Marinoscillum sp. 108: one gene and its partner. The protein of the gene in region 1 interacts with the protein of each later gene in a pairwise test. Links are inferred from orthologs where the notes say so. Each region holds a gene or a part of one and is shown on either strand. Other genes may lie near its edges. The genes, in order: GV030_RS21125 and GV030_RS12990.

Region 1 (8,043 bases):
CTGATGAATGAAATAGAGCAAAGTGTCTATGACAACTATCAGTGGAATTATAACAAGGTACTCCCAATCTACGTACCCATTGACTCTAATGATGCCAAGAGCCTGGAAGCACAGATAGAAGACTGCATAGAAAAAGCCTCTATTGCCATTCAAAGGCACCCCAATTCCCGCTGGGAGGACGACTCCTACATATTGGTGGGCAAAGCGAGGTACTACTCCCTGGAATTTGCCGATGCCATTGAGACCTTCAAGTTTGTAAATAAGCATAGTGAAAATGACGATGCCCGACATGCTGCGCTGATCGAGCTCATTAAATCCTTTGTAGACTTCAACGAAATTAATAATGCCATTGCTGTCTCTGATTATTTAAAAAAGGAGAAGCTCAACAATAAAAACAAGAAGGAACTGAGCATGGTACGAGCCTACTTGTTTCAGAAGCGCAAAGATTTGGATCAAATGGTACAGCACCTGGTGGCAGCTGAAGAGCTCATGACCAAATACTCGGATAAAGCCAGAATTGATTTTATCATCGGACAGGTATACCAGCAACTAGGGTTTGAGGCCGAGGCCTATAATTATTATGAAAGCTGTCTGAAAAATAATCCAGTATACGAACTGGCCTTTTATACCAAGCTGAATATGGCACAGGTGACCCAGGTCACGAGTTCTGGAGACATCAAAAGGACCCAGAAATATTTCAAAAAACTCCTAAAAGACACTAAAAACACGGAGTATAAAGACAAAATCTACTACGAGATGGCCAATTTTGAAGTAAAGCAAGGCAATCTCGATCAGGCCATCGCTTATTACAAAGAATCGGTAAAATCCTCAGTAAAAAATAAACGCCAGAAGGCTTACTCGTATTTGAAACTTGGCCAGATCTACTATGACAGTCTCAAAAACTTTGTGTTGGCACAGAATTATTACGACAGCACAGTCTCTACCATGCCCAGAGATGAGGAAAACTTCGAAAAAATCAAGCAACGACAGGAGATCCTCAATGATTTTGTCAAGCAAATTGTAACCATCCAAACCAACGACAGTCTGGTGAGTCTTTCTCAACTTCCTCAAGATTCTCTTTTGGCACTTGCTACTGCAGTGGCTACAGAACAGCATGAAAAGGAAGCAGCAAAAAGGAAAAAAGAGGCTAAACGCGCCAGCCAGCAAAGCACTGTATTTGACCAACAAGGGGGAGACCTGATAGGGGCAAACCTGGCACCTGGCGCCACCTGGTATTTCTACAATACCACAGCTGTAGGCAAAGGTGTTACGGAATTCAAACGCATCTGGGGTAGTCGACCTCTCGAAGATAACTGGAGGCGAAGCCTCAAGGCTGGTGGTGAGATTGCCACTGTAGCAGAGGGAGAAGCATTAGCCAAAAAGGAGGCAAGTGCAGAAACTGAAGGCGATGATGCCATACAGACAATGGTGGACGAAATGCTCGCCTCCGTGCCTTCCAGTCAGGAAGAAATCAACAAACTCCTGGCTCAGGTAGAAGAGGCCCATTACAACCTCGGGAATATCTATAATTTCAAACTGGATGAAAATGCCAATGCCATTGAAACCTTTGAAACACTTATAGCGCGGTTCCCGCAAACTGAATATAAGGCAGAAGTCCTGTACCAGCTTTACCTCCTTTATAAGGGCTCCAACATTGAGCTGGCCACACTCAAGTCTGATGAACTCAAACGAGACTTCCCGGAGTCCATATATGCCAAACTTGTGGATAACCCCAACTACCGAGAAGAGAGCAAGGCCGCAACCGAGCAGCTCAAAATGGTGTACACCAAAGCTTACAAGCTCTACAAAAGCAAGGATTACCAGAAAAGTAAATACCTACTGGACAGTGCTTTCAACCTCTATCCTGAAAACTCATTCAGTGATAACATTGCACTACTCAATGTTCTGAACATGGGAGAGCTGGAGGGACAATTCAAATATCAGTATGAACTCAATAACTTCATTAAAACATATCCGGAAAGCGAATTAATCCCTTACGCGCAAAAACTGGTAAAGACCAGTGAAGACTATCAAATCAACCTCTACAACAGTGCTAAGGCCCGTTTTGTAGAATACTTTAAGCAGAAGCATTATTTGGTGGTCGTATATCCAAACAATGACCAACTCACCCAACAAATACCTTTGGAGGTAGAAGAATTCATTAAAGCCAAGAATTTTGGCCTGACCACCGGCAACCTCATTCTCAACCAGGATCATGCGCTCGTGCTAATCAATGAGTTTCCCGCTAAGGGAAGTGCCGAGAAGTTTCTCACCATGCTCAATGCCGAGCTTTCCCTTAAAGACTTACATAAAGGAGAAAAAATATACAGCTTTGTAATTACGGAGGATAATTTCGATATCTTCTATCAGACCAAAGACGTCAACGCTTATTTGAATTTCTTTGAAAAACACTATCCCCAATGAATAAACGAACGCTCAGAATCATCGTCATCGTACTGTGGGTTCTCTTTTTAGGAGCGGCCATCACCATACCATCCCTTTTCTACATGGTCAAACATGACACCAATGGATGGTTTGGTGACCTGCCAAGTCTGCAGGATCTTGAAAAGCCAGATCCGGACCTCTCCTCTGAACTGATCAGTGCAGATGGTGTTTCCCTGGGAAAATATTACAGGAAAAATAGAACCCCAGTAACCTATGAAGAGCTGTCTCCTGCATTGGTCAACACCCTCCTGGTAACAGAGGATATTCGCTTCAAAAAACACTCCGGGATCGATCTCAAAGGCTTGTTGAGAGCCGTCATCGGGAAACTAACATTTCAATTCAACGGTGGTGGCTCTACCATCACCATGCAGCTGGCCGAAAACCTCTACAGTACCTCTTCAGCCAATCGAGGCTCCCTTTACAAATACTCATCTGTTGGTCAAATCATAACTAAACTTAAGGAATGGATTATCTCCGTTCAACTGGAGCAGTCGTATACCAAGGAGGAAATACTTGCGATGTACCTGAACACCGTAGAATACGGAAGCAACTCTTTCGGAATTAAAGTTGCTGCCAAAACTTTTTTTAACAAACTCCCATCACAGCTCAATTACAGTGAATCAGCACTGCTTGTTGGGGCAATCAATGCGCCTACCCGGTACAGCCCCATCATGAATCCTGACAATGCGATGGCCAAAAGGACAGAGGTACTTTATAACCTTCATAAATATGGACTATTAACAAGAGATACCTTCGACAGTCTCAAAACGACAGATTTCGGCCTCACTTATTTAGTAGATAATCACAACGAAGGTCTGGCCACCTACTTCCGGTTTGTCATTAGAAATTTTCTGCTCTCCTGGACGAAAGAGCATGGCTATGACCTCTTTGAGGATGGGCTCAAAATCTATACTACCATTGACAGTCGTATGCAGGAATACGCCGAGCAAGCCATGAAAGAGCACATGGATACTTTACAATCCATCTTTGATGATCATTGGGCCACTCTTAAAAGTAACCCCTGGATCGACGATAACGGAAATGAAATCGAGGGGTTCATTGAAAACGCAATGAAAAGGACACCACAGTATCGCGCGCTGGTTAGTAACTATGGAAAAGAATCAGACTCTGTAGAGATACTCCTGAATAAAAAGAAACCAATGACAGTTTTTAGTTGGGATGGTGAGATAGATACGGTGTTTAGTGCCTATGATTCCCTACGATATTACAAAAAGTTCCTGCAGGCAGGCTTCATGGCCATGGACCCCAAAAATGGCAACATTAAAGCTTGGGTAGGCGGTATCAATCACAAATACTTTAAATATGATCATGTAAGCCAAGGGAAAAGACAACCGGGGTCTACCTTCAAGCCTTTTGTTTACACAGTGGCCATAGACAACGACTACTCTCCATGCTACCCGGTAGTGGATGCCCCGGTAACATTTGCCATGCCCGGACAAGATCCACCTACCTATACTCCTGACAATGCCAATGGCAAGTTTAGTGGAGAAGTCATGACCATCAGGCAAGCCATGGCTCGATCTGTCAACAGTATAACCGCTTTCGTGATGAAGCAGGTAAAACCTGAAACCGTCATAGAATACGCCCGAAGACTGGGAATAGAGAGTCCACTTGCTCCTGTTCCTGCTCTGGCATTAGGTGCCGGTGGAGATGTTTCACTTCAGGAAATGCTCGCTGCGTACTCTACCTTTGTCAACAAAGGCATCTATACCAAACCCTTTTTCATTTCTCGAATAGAAGATGAAAATGGCAATGTGATACAGCAATTCGTTCCGGAAACGAGAGAGGCCCTCAATGAAGAAACAGCTTACCTGATGCTTCACATGCTTAAAGGAACCACCGAAGAGACCGGAGGTACAGGTCTCTCTATCGATCGGGAACTCAGGATGGATAACGAAATAGCGGCCAAAACAGGTACCACTCAGAATGCATCGGATGGTTGGTTTATGGGGGTCACTAAGGACCTGGCAGCTGGCGCATGGGTAGGTGGAGACGATCGCTCCATTCACTTCAAATACTGGGCGATGGGACAAGGCGCCAGAACAGCCATGCCCATTTGGGAAAAATTCATGTTGAAAATATACGCGGATCCAACGCTAGGGTATCAGAAGGGTCCGTTTGACAAACCTTTGAAACCAATCAGTGTGGAATTGGATTGTGATAAATACAATGATGTTCTCCAGCCTACAGATTCTCTTCGTTTCGACCTGATAGACGAAGACGATATCATGTAACCTACATGGAATCTCACAAATTTTCTACCCAAGAATACGGAAAGCTCCCGCACCAGCCGGGTGTATATAAGTTCTACGACCGCACCAATACCATTATATATGTTGGTAAAGCCAAGGATCTTCTCAAGCGTGTGTCGAGCTATTTCAACAAATCAAACCAGGCCAGCAGAAAAACGGTCAAACTGGTTCGAGAAATTGAAAGCATTGAAGTCATCATTGTAAACAGTGAATTCGATGCGTTGCTATTAGAAAACAGCCTCATCAAGGAGAATCAGCCAAAGTACAACATTCTTTTAAAAGATGACAAGACCTTCCCAAGCATCTGTGTCACCAATGAGCGTTTTCCCAGAATATACTCCACCCGAAGCATAGACCCCTCCAAGGGCACGTATTATGGCCCCTATACAAGCGTAAAAGCCATGAATGGAGTGTTGGATTTGCTTAGAAAACTCTACAAAATCAGAACGTGCAATTTCAACCTTTCGGAGCGAAACGTTAGCCAGGGAAAATTCAAAGTTTGCTTAGAATATCACATCGGCAATTGTCTGGGTCCTTGTGAAGGCCTGCAGGACGAATCCGACTACATGGAGGACATCCAGAGCGCCCATCACATTCTGAAAGGCAACATATCCACGGTGAAAGCGGGTTATAAAGAGCTTATGCAAAATGCTGCCGAAGAGTTAAAATTTGAATCAGCTCAGGATTTCAAACAAAAACTGGATCACCTGGACAATTTCCAGTCGAAATCCCTCATTGTGAATCCTAAAATCAGTGACCTGGACATCTTTGGAGTAATAGGTGATGGTAGCAAATACTACCTCAACTACATGAAAATCGAGCACGGTAGCATCAGAATGTCAGAGACCGTGGAGTCTAAAAGAAAACTGGACGAGCCAGAAGAAGAGCTGCTCCAGCTGATCTTATTTAGCCTCAGAAATAAGTACAACAGTACAAGTACAGAAATCATTAGTAACCGCCCCATCAATGGCTGGGATGAAATAGAAATCACCCAACCCAAAATCGGTGATAAGAAAAAACTCCTGGATCTCTCACTCAAAAACGCGCTCTTCTTCAAGAATGATCGGTTGGTGAGGAGCGAGGGAAAGAAAACCAGCGGTGAAAAAATTCTTGAACAGTTGCAATCTGATTTGGGATTAAAGAGTTTACCCAGACACATCGAATGTTTTGACAACAGCAATATCCAGGGCACCAACCCCGTCTCTTCAATGGTTTGCTTCAAAAACGGTAAACCATCCAAGAAAGACTATCGCAAATACAACATCAAGACGGTGGTGGGTCCGGATGATTTTGCCAGCATGAGAGAGGTAGTAGGCAGAAGGTATAAGTACCTCACAGAAGAGAATCTCCCACTACCGGATTTGGTCATCATAGATGGGGGAAAAGGGCAGCTGAGCGCCGCCTGTGAACCCCTCAAAGAGCTTGGTCTATATGGTAAGCTTCCGATTGTCGGAATTGCCAAGAGACTTGAGGAAATTTACTACCCGGAAGATTCAATCCCTTTGCACATAAGCAAGAAATCCCCAGCCTTGAAACTCCTCCAGCATTTAAGAGATGAGGCCCATCGGTTTGCCATCACTTTTCACAGATCCAAAAGGAGCAAAGCCAGCATCCAATCCGAGCTCGATCATATCAAAGGTCTGGGGAGCATTACAAAGGAGAAATTGCTCCGTCATTTCAAAAGTATCAAACGCATTGAAATGGCGCAGGAGGAAGAACTCGCTGAAATAGTTGGCAAGTCGAAAGCCAACATACTGACAACCTACTTCCAACAAAAAAAGGGATCGTAAACGATCCCTTTCCCTCATATTATTTCAAGAAGTAATTAGTACTCCCACAACTCACTTTCATATTCCATCAGATCATATTCATATTTCTGCTGAAGCATTACAGCATCAAATGGATCTGAGGTAAGCTGCCTGATATCAAGGTTTTGTGCATTGGACATCTTAATGATTGGTGCAGAAAACAATCTCAGCTCAAGAGCGTCCCCATAGTTTCTATGTGCTGCCTGGTTCTGGTTGTTATACCATATGGCTTTGTCTGCATAAGGCCCTCTGAACAACGCCACAACATCCTCATACTTAAAATGACAAACCTGGTTTTCAAACCCTGCAGGATTCCATGTAGAACCTGCTCTTCCCGGTAGGGCAATTGTCAAGGCTCTGATGTACCAATACATCCTGGATCTGTTACGATCAAACATCACTTCCTCTCTAATGTACATTACATCAAATACATCCTTCGGAATGGCGTCTGCTTTGGGCCCGCTGGACTGTGCCTGACTAGAAGATTCGTTGCCGAAACCACCACCAAAACCGCCACCAAAACCACCACCGAAATCAGCACCACCTTGACGCTCAACTGTTGTTTTTGTCTTAAAAACACTATCAGGCATCAGGTTCAGGCATGAATCCGTCATATATGGTTTCAATAAACCCTCTTCCACCGCATCGAGCAGGAGTCGGGATATTTCACCGTTTCTGGAGAAAAAAGGTTGATTTTGCTTTTCACGCAAATCCATTCTCCTCCAAACCATTCTCTGGAACATAATCTGAGATTCTTGAACCTCAGGTTTTATGATTGGAATCTTTACCTCCTGCGCATACAAAACAGGAACGGTCAGTAATCCAATCAACAGTGCATAACAAAATTTTTTCATAACCTATCTGAATTAATTTAGAGAGATGTTGATGAACCTATTGTAATTATTAAAATCCTCAACCTCTTTTCTAAAGTTCTGTCTTTGTACTTTCCTTATTTCAATTGACAACTGGTCGCCTTTTCTGGCTTGAGATGTAATAGCTGTAAGGTTAGCGGTTTCGCCTACTGTAATGGTCGTTCTTCCGATACCACCACTTACCAAGGTAATTTGTGCTTCCGCCACCCGGAACTTAGCGTCCTCAGGAAGGAATTGCTGGAAACTCTCATCCGGAACTGCCTTAATATACAATCTTGGGGTCTTAGCAGATATACCAGTCTTCATATTCACCTCACCTTGGTCTGTATAAACTGTGATCGTTGGCGCAGGAATTCTGCGAACACCAAATTCACGAGACCCAATCAGGTTTCCATTACTCGAAACTTTTAGAACAACCTGCTCCGTAGAAGTAGGTACTATGGTTACCTGTCCTTTTGCGCTTCCCTGATAAGTTTTCGCGTTAGTGGCTGAGAATGCTGGGTTATAAGCTACCCCAAGTTGAGGAACCTGTACGTCCAGATTATTACCACATCTCAAATAAAGTGCGTTTACAGAAGTAGATTGAATCTGAATGGTCGGCTTTACCACAAAATACTCAACTACATCGGTAAAGGTAGTATCCCT
Region 2 (8,003 bases), on another replicon or contig:
AAGAGCCTCTTGTTTGCTTCAAAAGTTTGTAAACAGTCTAAATCCAACACCATCATTCTGGCAAAAGACGGGCAACTGTACGCCAGTGGTGTAGGGCAAACTTCGCGCGTAGATGCCCTGGAGCAGGCCATTGCCAAGGCTCAGAAGTTTGGTTTTGATCTTCAGGGAGCTGTCATGGCCTCAGATGCTTTCTTCCCATTTCCCGATTGCGTGGAAATAGCCGATAAAGCAGGGATAAAAGCGGTGATCCAGCCAGGAGGCTCAGTGAAAGACCAGCTTTCTATCGACTATTGTGATCAAAATGGCATGTCTATGGTCTTTACAGGAACCCGTCATTTTAAACATTAGTAAAACAGTACAATACATATTAAATTCGTAGCTTTCCCTACCAATAATACAGCGAGCAGAACATGGGTTTTTTTGATTTCTTCAACAGTGACATAGCGATAGACTTAGGCACAGCCAATACCTTAATCATTAGCAAGGACAAAATTGTGGTGGATGAGCCTTCTATCATTGCCATCGACAAAAACAGCAATAAAGTTTTGGCGATAGGTCGTGAGGCGATGCAGATGCATGAAAAAACCCACGAAAATATCAAGACCATCCGTCCTCTTAAAGACGGTGTGATTGCCGACTTCCATGCTGCAGAGCACATGATCAGAGGGATGATTAAAATGATCGACAATGGCAACAAAAAATGGTTGCCCTCTTCTCACAGAATGGTCATCTGCATACCGTCGGGAATCACCGAAGTGGAAAAACGAGCGGTACGTGACTCTGCAGAGCATGCAGGAGCCAAGGAGGTCTACATGATCCATGAACCGATAGCCGCTGCCATCGGTATCGGCATCAACATTGAGCAGCCTATAGGCTCCATGATCGTAGATATCGGGGGAGGTACCACAGAGATCGCTGTTATTGCTTTGAGCGGTATAGTGTGTGACCAGTCCATTCGTGTGGCCGGTGACTCATTCAACAAAGACATTCTTGACTACATGAGACGTCAGCACAACCTGCTGATTGGTGAGCGAACCGCCGAGCGGGTGAAAATTGAGGTAGGATCAGCCCTTACCGAACTGGATGACGGACCGGAAGATTATGAGATCAGAGGTCGTGATTTGATGACGGGTATTCCAAAAGTGATCAAGATCTCTTACTCCGAAATCGCTTTTGCCATTGACAAGTCAGTATCCAAAATAGAAGAAGCTGTACTTAAAGCATTGGAGATATCTCCGCCGGAGCTTTCTGCAGATATCTACGACAATGGTATCTACCTAACAGGGGGTGGTGCATTGCTCAGGGGCCTTGACAAGAGGCTCTCTATGAAAACCAAACTACCAATACATATCGCTGAGGATCCATTGAGAGCAGTGGTAAGAGGCACCGGACTGGCACTGAAAAACCTGAACCAGTTCAAGCCTGTTTTAATGACGTAATTTCTGAATGCAAAATTTACTCTACTTCCTCTATCGGTTTAGAACCTTTGGGTTATTTCTGCTATTGGAAGGGATATGTGCCTGGCTGATTATCGGTTACAACAATCAGCCAAATGCTGCATTCCTTAACTCATCAAACAGGCTGGTAGCCGGCATCAACACCCTCACCAGCAACACCGGAGATTACTTCCAGCTAAAAACGATCAACGATCAACTGATCCGTGAAAACTTGCTTCTGCGTGAGCAACTGGCCAATGTGAGTCTGGGACTTGTGGAAATAGATTCTTCGGTCAGAAAATATAATCTGTTCAAGGCCAAGGTGATCAACAACACATTCCAGCGATCTATGAATTACCTCACTCTGGATGTAGGATCAAAAGATCAGGTGCTACCGGGTATGGGTGTAATAGGTGGGGAAGGAGTTGTTGGTCAGGTGAAGTCTGTATCCGGCAATTTTGCTACGGTCACCTCACTGCTTCATAGAAATCTGATGATTTCCAGCTCTGTAAAACGCACCCGCACCCTCTGTACTGTTCAGTGGGATGGAAACAGCCCCTTGGAAGCTTCATTGAAATACATCCCAAGGCACATCCCCATCAATATTGGGGACACCATTGTCACGTCGGGGTTCAATGCGGTATTCCCTGAAAACATACCAATCGGCACCATCAGCGAGTATCAGTTGGAAGACAACGACGTTTTTTATGAAGCCAAGATCAGTCTGGCTGTGGATTTCAGCTCGCTGGAATATGTGTACCTGGTACAAAATGTAATGAAAGCTGAGCAGGATAGTCTGGAAACCGAAACCCAAATGGTGCAATGATCCGAGTCAACATACAACAGCAGGTTTTGCATTTTATCGTCTTTTTGGTGATACAGATACCTTTTTTGTATAAGCTTATTTTGTTCAATAGTGCTTTCGGTTTTTTCTACATCGGTTTTATTCTCTTTTTGCCTTATGCTTTGAACAGGAGCCTGACCATGGTCATCGCCTTTCTGACAGGCCTCATCATTGATGCCTTTTCAAACACCCCGGGCATACATGCCTCAGCATGCATTCTCGTAGCTTTTGTAAAAGATGGCTGGTTTAACCTCATGATGGGCACCTCCGATGATGATGTTTACCTTGACTGGAATGAATTGAAAGTCTGGGGATCTATCAAATATCTCCTACCTCTTATATTCATTCATCACATCATCATTTTTACAGTAGAAAATGGTGGATTTAATTCATTCGGATTTTTGTTCAGTAAAATACTATACAGCGCTCTGTATAGTTTCATCATTGTATTTGGGCTCAGCTTCCTGATGGCCCCGAAAGCAAGAAGAATATGAACACCAGAGCAATCATCATACAAGGTTTTATTTTGTTGGTGGCACTCATCTTTTCTATCCGTTTGTTCTCCATACAGGTGATAGACGATGAGTATAAGCTAGCTGCTGAGAACAACATTGTTCAGAAAATAGTGGATTACCCTTTCCGCGGGTTGATGTACGATCGGTTTGGCGAACTGATGGTTTACAACACGCCTGTGTATGACCTCATGATTGTGCCCAAGGAAGTGAACCTGAGCGATTCCTCCGATTTAATAAAGCTTTTAGAAATTGACCATCAGACCTTCGTGTCCAGGTATCAGAAGGCCCGAAAGTATTCCTCTATTCTGGCATCCAAGTTTATGGAGCAGATACCCAATGATTTTTTCGCCAAAATACAAGATCGGTTGGTCGCCTATGATGGCTTCTATGTGCTACCCCGTACAGTAAGAGGCTATCAGCACAACATGCTCTCCAATACACTGGGATATGTGGGCGAGATCAACAGGAGTCAGATTATCCGGGACACCAGCAACTACTACAAGTCTGGTGACTACATTGGGATTTCCGGGGTAGAAAAGCAATATGAAGAAAAGCTCAGGGGCAAAAGAGGACTGAGGTATAAGATTGTCAACGTTCAGGGCGTGGAGAAAGGAAAGTTTAGGGACGGAGCCTTCGATACGGTGTCTATTCCTGGCAAGAGCATTCACCTCACCATCAATACGGAACTTCAGGAGTATGCCGAAAAGTTACTGAAAGGTAAAGTGGCGGGTTTAGTAGCCATTGATCCGAGAACCGGTGAAATACTAGCGATGGTTTCCACACCTTCCTATGATCCTGCGCTACTCAGTGGGCGAGATCTGGGTAAAAATTTCCAGAAGATCAGAGAGGACTCTCTTACTCCGCTTTTCAACCGGCCTTTGCAGGCCATGTATCCTCCGGGATCTATGTTTAAGACCCTCCAGGCGCTCATCGCCATGGAGGAAGGTGTATTGAGGCCCAGAGAACAGATCTACTGTGAAGGCAACCTCATCGGTGATCTCGCTCCCATCGGGAGTTATGATGTGGTAAAAGCCATCACCTATTCGTCGAATAATTACTTCTACAAGGTATTCAAAAGGGTGATCGAACAAGGTGAGCACGAAAGCAGGTTTATTGATTCGCGAATAGGATTGGAAAAATGGAACGGGTATGTCAATCAATTTGGGCTGGGCCGCAGACTGGGCGTGGACATTCCCAATGAACAAGCCGGGTTGGTCCCCAATATTCAATATTACGACCGATACATTGGCACCAACCGGTGGGCATTCAGCAATATCTACTCCCTCAGCATCGGACAGGGTGAGCTGCTCGTTACCCCACTACAGATGGCTAACCTTGGAGCCATATTAGCCAATAAAGGATACTATTATACACCGCACATTGTAAAATCAGTGGAAGGCGAACCCGCCCTGAAAATTGAAAAAAACAGCATTGACATTAAGCCTGAGTATTTTGGAGTGGTGATAGACGGTATGGAGAAAGTGATAGAGGAAGGTTCCGGTAGACGCGCGTATATCCCTGATTTGCCCATATGTGGCAAAACCAGTACGGTAGAAAACCCCCATGGAATGGACCACTCCGGCTTTATGGGTTTTGCTCCAAAGGACGATCCGCAGATAGCCATAGCAGTCTATGTGGAAAATGCCGGCTGGGGTGGACGTGCTGCAGGTAGCACAGCCAGTCTAGTGATAGAAAAATACATCAAAGGAGAAATCTCCAGACCGTGGGTAGAGGAGTTTGTTCTGAAGGGAGACTTCCTGGATGAAAAGCAGAAAAAGACATTGAAAGAAATGAACATGGCCAAGCTTAACCAATGAGAAACGATCAACTCATCAATAAGCTCGATTGGCAGGTAATACTGATTTACCTGATCCTGGTATTCGGCGGGTGGCTCAACATTTATGCGGCGGACTACGACCCGGACGTGAACAATGGCATACTCAACTTCAGCATGAGTTCGGGAAAGCAGTTGATCTGGATAGGCTCCTCTTTTCTGCTCATCGCATTGATCATGCTGCTGGATTTTCGCTTTTATGACTCCTTCGCTTACATTATTTATGGAATTCTGATCTTTCTGCTGATAGTCGTCTTGATCCTTGGTAAGGAAGTGGCCGGGTCCAAATCCTGGTTTGAGCTAGGCGCTTTCAAATTCCAGCCGGCTGAATTCACCAAGTTTGCTGCGGCGCTTGGTCTGGCCAAGTACCTGAGCAAGTCCACACGTAAATCTTCAGACCTGAAGGTTCAAAGTATTGGATTTCTTTTCATTGGGTTACCCATGATCCTCATCATATTACAAGGTGACCTGGGAAGTGCCATGGTGTTCGGTAGTCTTATTTTGGTCATGTTCAGAGAAGGAATGCACCCCCTCATACTTATCCTCGGCTTGGGTGTTATCATTCTTTTTCTTCTCACCCTGCTGGTCAGTCAAACGGTATTGCTCATCGGGATAGTGGTGGTCACATTGCTGGCGCTGGGCCTGGTGGCCAAGTCTCCACCTAAAATTGCCATTGTGCTTATTGCAGGACTTCTCACAGCGGGATTTATCCGAAGTGTGGACTTCATACTGACTGATGTACTCAAACCACATCAGCAAAAGCGTGTGATGTCTCTGATCAATCCCAATGCTGATCCCCTGGGAGTAGGTTGGAATGTGACCCAATCTAAAATTGCCATCGGATCTGGAGGCCTCACCGGAAAAGGTTATTTGGAGGGTACACAGACAAAGTTTGACTTTGTGCCAGAGCAAACCACAGATTTCATTTTCTGCACCATCGGTGAAGAGCAGGGCTGGATCGGTAGTTTTTTGTTGGTGGCATTGTTCAGCACACTGTTCGTGCGCCTCATCTATCTGGCCGAACGACAAAAATCCTCCTTTGCTCGTATCTATGGTTACGGGGTGGCCTCTATCCTTTTCTTCCACTTTGCAGTGAATATAGCCATGACGATTGGGCTGTTTCCGGTCATCGGTATTCCGCTACCCTTTTTCAGCTATGGAGGTTCATCCCTTTGGGGATTTTCAATCCTGCTCTTTTCTTTTCTGAAATTGGATGCCCACAGGATGCAGGTACTTCAGCGGTGGTGATAAATCTTATCTGAATTTTCTAAAGACTACTTTCAGGAGTTCCTTGACCTCCTCACTGTTCATGTCCCAGGCACGCTCCTTGGCATAAGTTTGCACCAGCAATTCCACGGCATCATCAAAAGATTCACAAGCCTCAATGGCGGCTATGGCTTCCGTGAAAGCCTCGCGGCTACCATCAAACAACTCCTTGGTAAACATGTATCGATGATTCACGGAGATCGCTTCCATGATCGTTTGCACCTTCTTTTGCTCCAGCTGATCAGCAAGGGTATTACTTTTCTTGCTAAAGGTGTCATTGATCGTTTCTCCGGCCTCTGGAAATTGTTCGTTTACAGATTCTTCAGGCGCTATTTCCTCATCTGGAGTTTCTTCTGGCCAATCCTCCGCAGCAGACGAATGCTCGGCCACTTCTTTGGTATCTTCCTCCTCTTCAGGTTGTACCTCTTCATCAGATTCTACCTCCTCTTCGTCTAATGGCTCTTCCTCTACCTCCGTGGTTGCTTCCACTTCATCAGATGATGCCTCCTCTTCCTCCTCAGCCGCTTCAAAACTCAGCTCCTCATCTTCCTCTTCGTTGGCTTCCGGCTCTTCAATGACTTCACGCTCCAATTCTTCATCTTCATATGCCTCTTCGTCTGAGTAAAACTCCACCTCCTCCTCTTCATCAGGCTCCTCTTCCATCAAATCATCCTCCATTTCGGGAATCTCCTCCTCGCTTTCCTCATGGCTCTCGAAAGAGTCTTCATCCATGAAGAGCTCCTCTTCTGACAATGGGACTACCCGTGACAGGAGTTCCAACTCATGAGCTACTACCTCCGCAGTATCCAGTTCGTCAAAGTGGGCCTCGGCATTGTCCAGAAACTCATCCAGAGACACTTCGTTATTTTCTTCGAAGAAAGATTGAACCTCTTCTTTATGAAGCCTAAGGTATTTGAGGATAGGTTTGGTAAGTTTCTCATTCACCTGAGGCACATCCAGGGCGTCAAACTCCATGATGAGGTAGCTCCCCGGGTCTGCTGCAATCAGCAGCGTATCAGCCACCGCTTCCTCCAACATGCCCACCAGGTGCTCCTTACCCATCTCTATATGCTGAGACAGGGTGTTCATAAACTGAACCATGGCTTTTCTTACTTCCGTATTCTTATAATTAAAAAACGGGCTCTCAAGCCGTTTCATTTCCTCTTGCCACTTGCGAAAGAGGATTTTTAATACAAAAAAATTAACCTGCTTGGAAGGAGTCAGGCTGAGTATTTGCTTACCGGAAATTTTCTCTTTTTGCTGAAAAAAATCAGAGGCGATTTTTTCGGAAAACTCTTCACTATATTCCTTTATAAACTCATCGTTTAGTTTCCTTTGCATAAGAATGGAAGATTGAAATGCCTGAAGTCACAATAAAAAACCTCAATAGTAAAACTATTCATTGCAACTCTAAAACGGAAAAACTTCTGGATATTTTACTGACGGAAACAGACTGGATGCATGCCTGTGGCAAAAAAGGTAAGTGCACCACCTGCACCACAGAGATTCTAGCAGGACAAGATGCCCTGAGTGGGTATACGGAGGCTGAAAGGAGATTTATTAACTTAGGGAGATTAAAAGAAGGTGACCGTCTGGCATGTCAGGCAGAAGTGCATGGAAATGTGACTGTAAAGGCACCTGGTGCATATAAACTTCCACACATTGATTATTCTGAATAGATGTTTGTAGAACCCAATATTGGAGGCAGGTCCATCAGCAAGGCTGGCTGGGTAGAAGTGATTTGCGGATCCATGTTTTCAGGAAAAACCGAAGAACTCATCCGTAGGCTCAACCGGGTACTGATCGCCCAGCAAAATGTAGAGATTTTCAAGCCTACCATCGACAAGCGGTACTCCAAAAAAAAGGTGGTGTCCCATAATGAAAATGCCATTCACTCCACACCGGTCAATTTCGCTCATGACATCCTCCTGCGTGCGGGACACTGTGATGTAGTAGGTATTGATGAAGCACAGTTCTTCGACGATGAAATTATTTCGGTTTCCAATGAACTGGCCAATCAGGGAAAAAGAGTGATCATTGCCGGACTTGACATGGATTTTATGGGGAAGCCATTTTCCCCAATGGACCAACTGATGGCCACCGCAGAA

The links.
Region 2: the proteins of GV030_RS21125 (region 1) and GV030_RS12990 interact in binary tests that used the Escherichia coli proteins (3 or more experiments, as listed by UniProt). The link is inferred for Marinoscillum sp. 108 from one-to-one orthologs.

The regions. Positions count from the first base shown.
Region 1 is NZ_LR734819.1:114,264-122,306, reverse strand. The notes cover bases 2,021-5,060. They hold GV030_RS21125 (transglycosylase domain-containing protein), read left to right. Parts: upstream 2,021-2,420; coding sequence 2,421-4,700; downstream 4,701-5,060. Other genes in these bases: uvrC (excinuclease ABC subunit UvrC), read left to right, coding at 4,706-5,060; GV030_RS21130 (tetratricopeptide repeat protein), read left to right, coding at 2,021-2,424. Outside these bases: more of GV030_RS21130, read left to right, coding at 1-2,020; more of uvrC, read left to right, coding at 5,061-6,508; gliding motility protein GldN, read right to left, coding at 6,544-7,380; gliding motility protein GldM, read right to left, coding at 7,393-8,043. UniProt on the Escherichia coli protein: Cell wall formation. Synthesis of cross-linked peptidoglycan from the lipid intermediates.
Region 2 is NZ_LR734808.1:3,208,191-3,216,193, reverse strand. What follows is about bases 2,192-5,191. They hold GV030_RS12990 (penicillin-binding transpeptidase domain-containing protein), read left to right. Parts: upstream 2,192-2,770; coding sequence 2,771-4,612; downstream 4,613-5,191. Other genes in these bases: rodA (rod shape-determining protein RodA), read left to right, coding at 4,609-5,191; GV030_RS12995 (hypothetical protein), read left to right, coding at 2,259-2,774; mreC (rod shape-determining protein MreC), read left to right, coding at 2,192-2,262. Also shown: purH (bifunctional phosphoribosylaminoimidazolecarboxamide formyltransferase/IMP cyclohydrolase), read left to right, coding at 1-348; GV030_RS13005 (rod shape-determining protein), read left to right, coding at 411-1,439; more of mreC, read left to right, coding at 1,447-2,191; more of rodA, read left to right, coding at 5,192-5,877; GV030_RS12980 (hypothetical protein), read right to left, coding at 5,884-7,236; GV030_RS12975 (2Fe-2S iron-sulfur cluster-binding protein), read left to right, coding at 7,254-7,574; GV030_RS12970 (thymidine kinase), read left to right, coding at 7,575-8,003. UniProt on the Escherichia coli protein: Catalyzes cross-linking of the peptidoglycan cell wall. Responsible for the determination of the rod shape of the cell. Is probably required for lateral peptidoglycan synthesis and maintenance of the correct diameter during lateral and centripetal growth.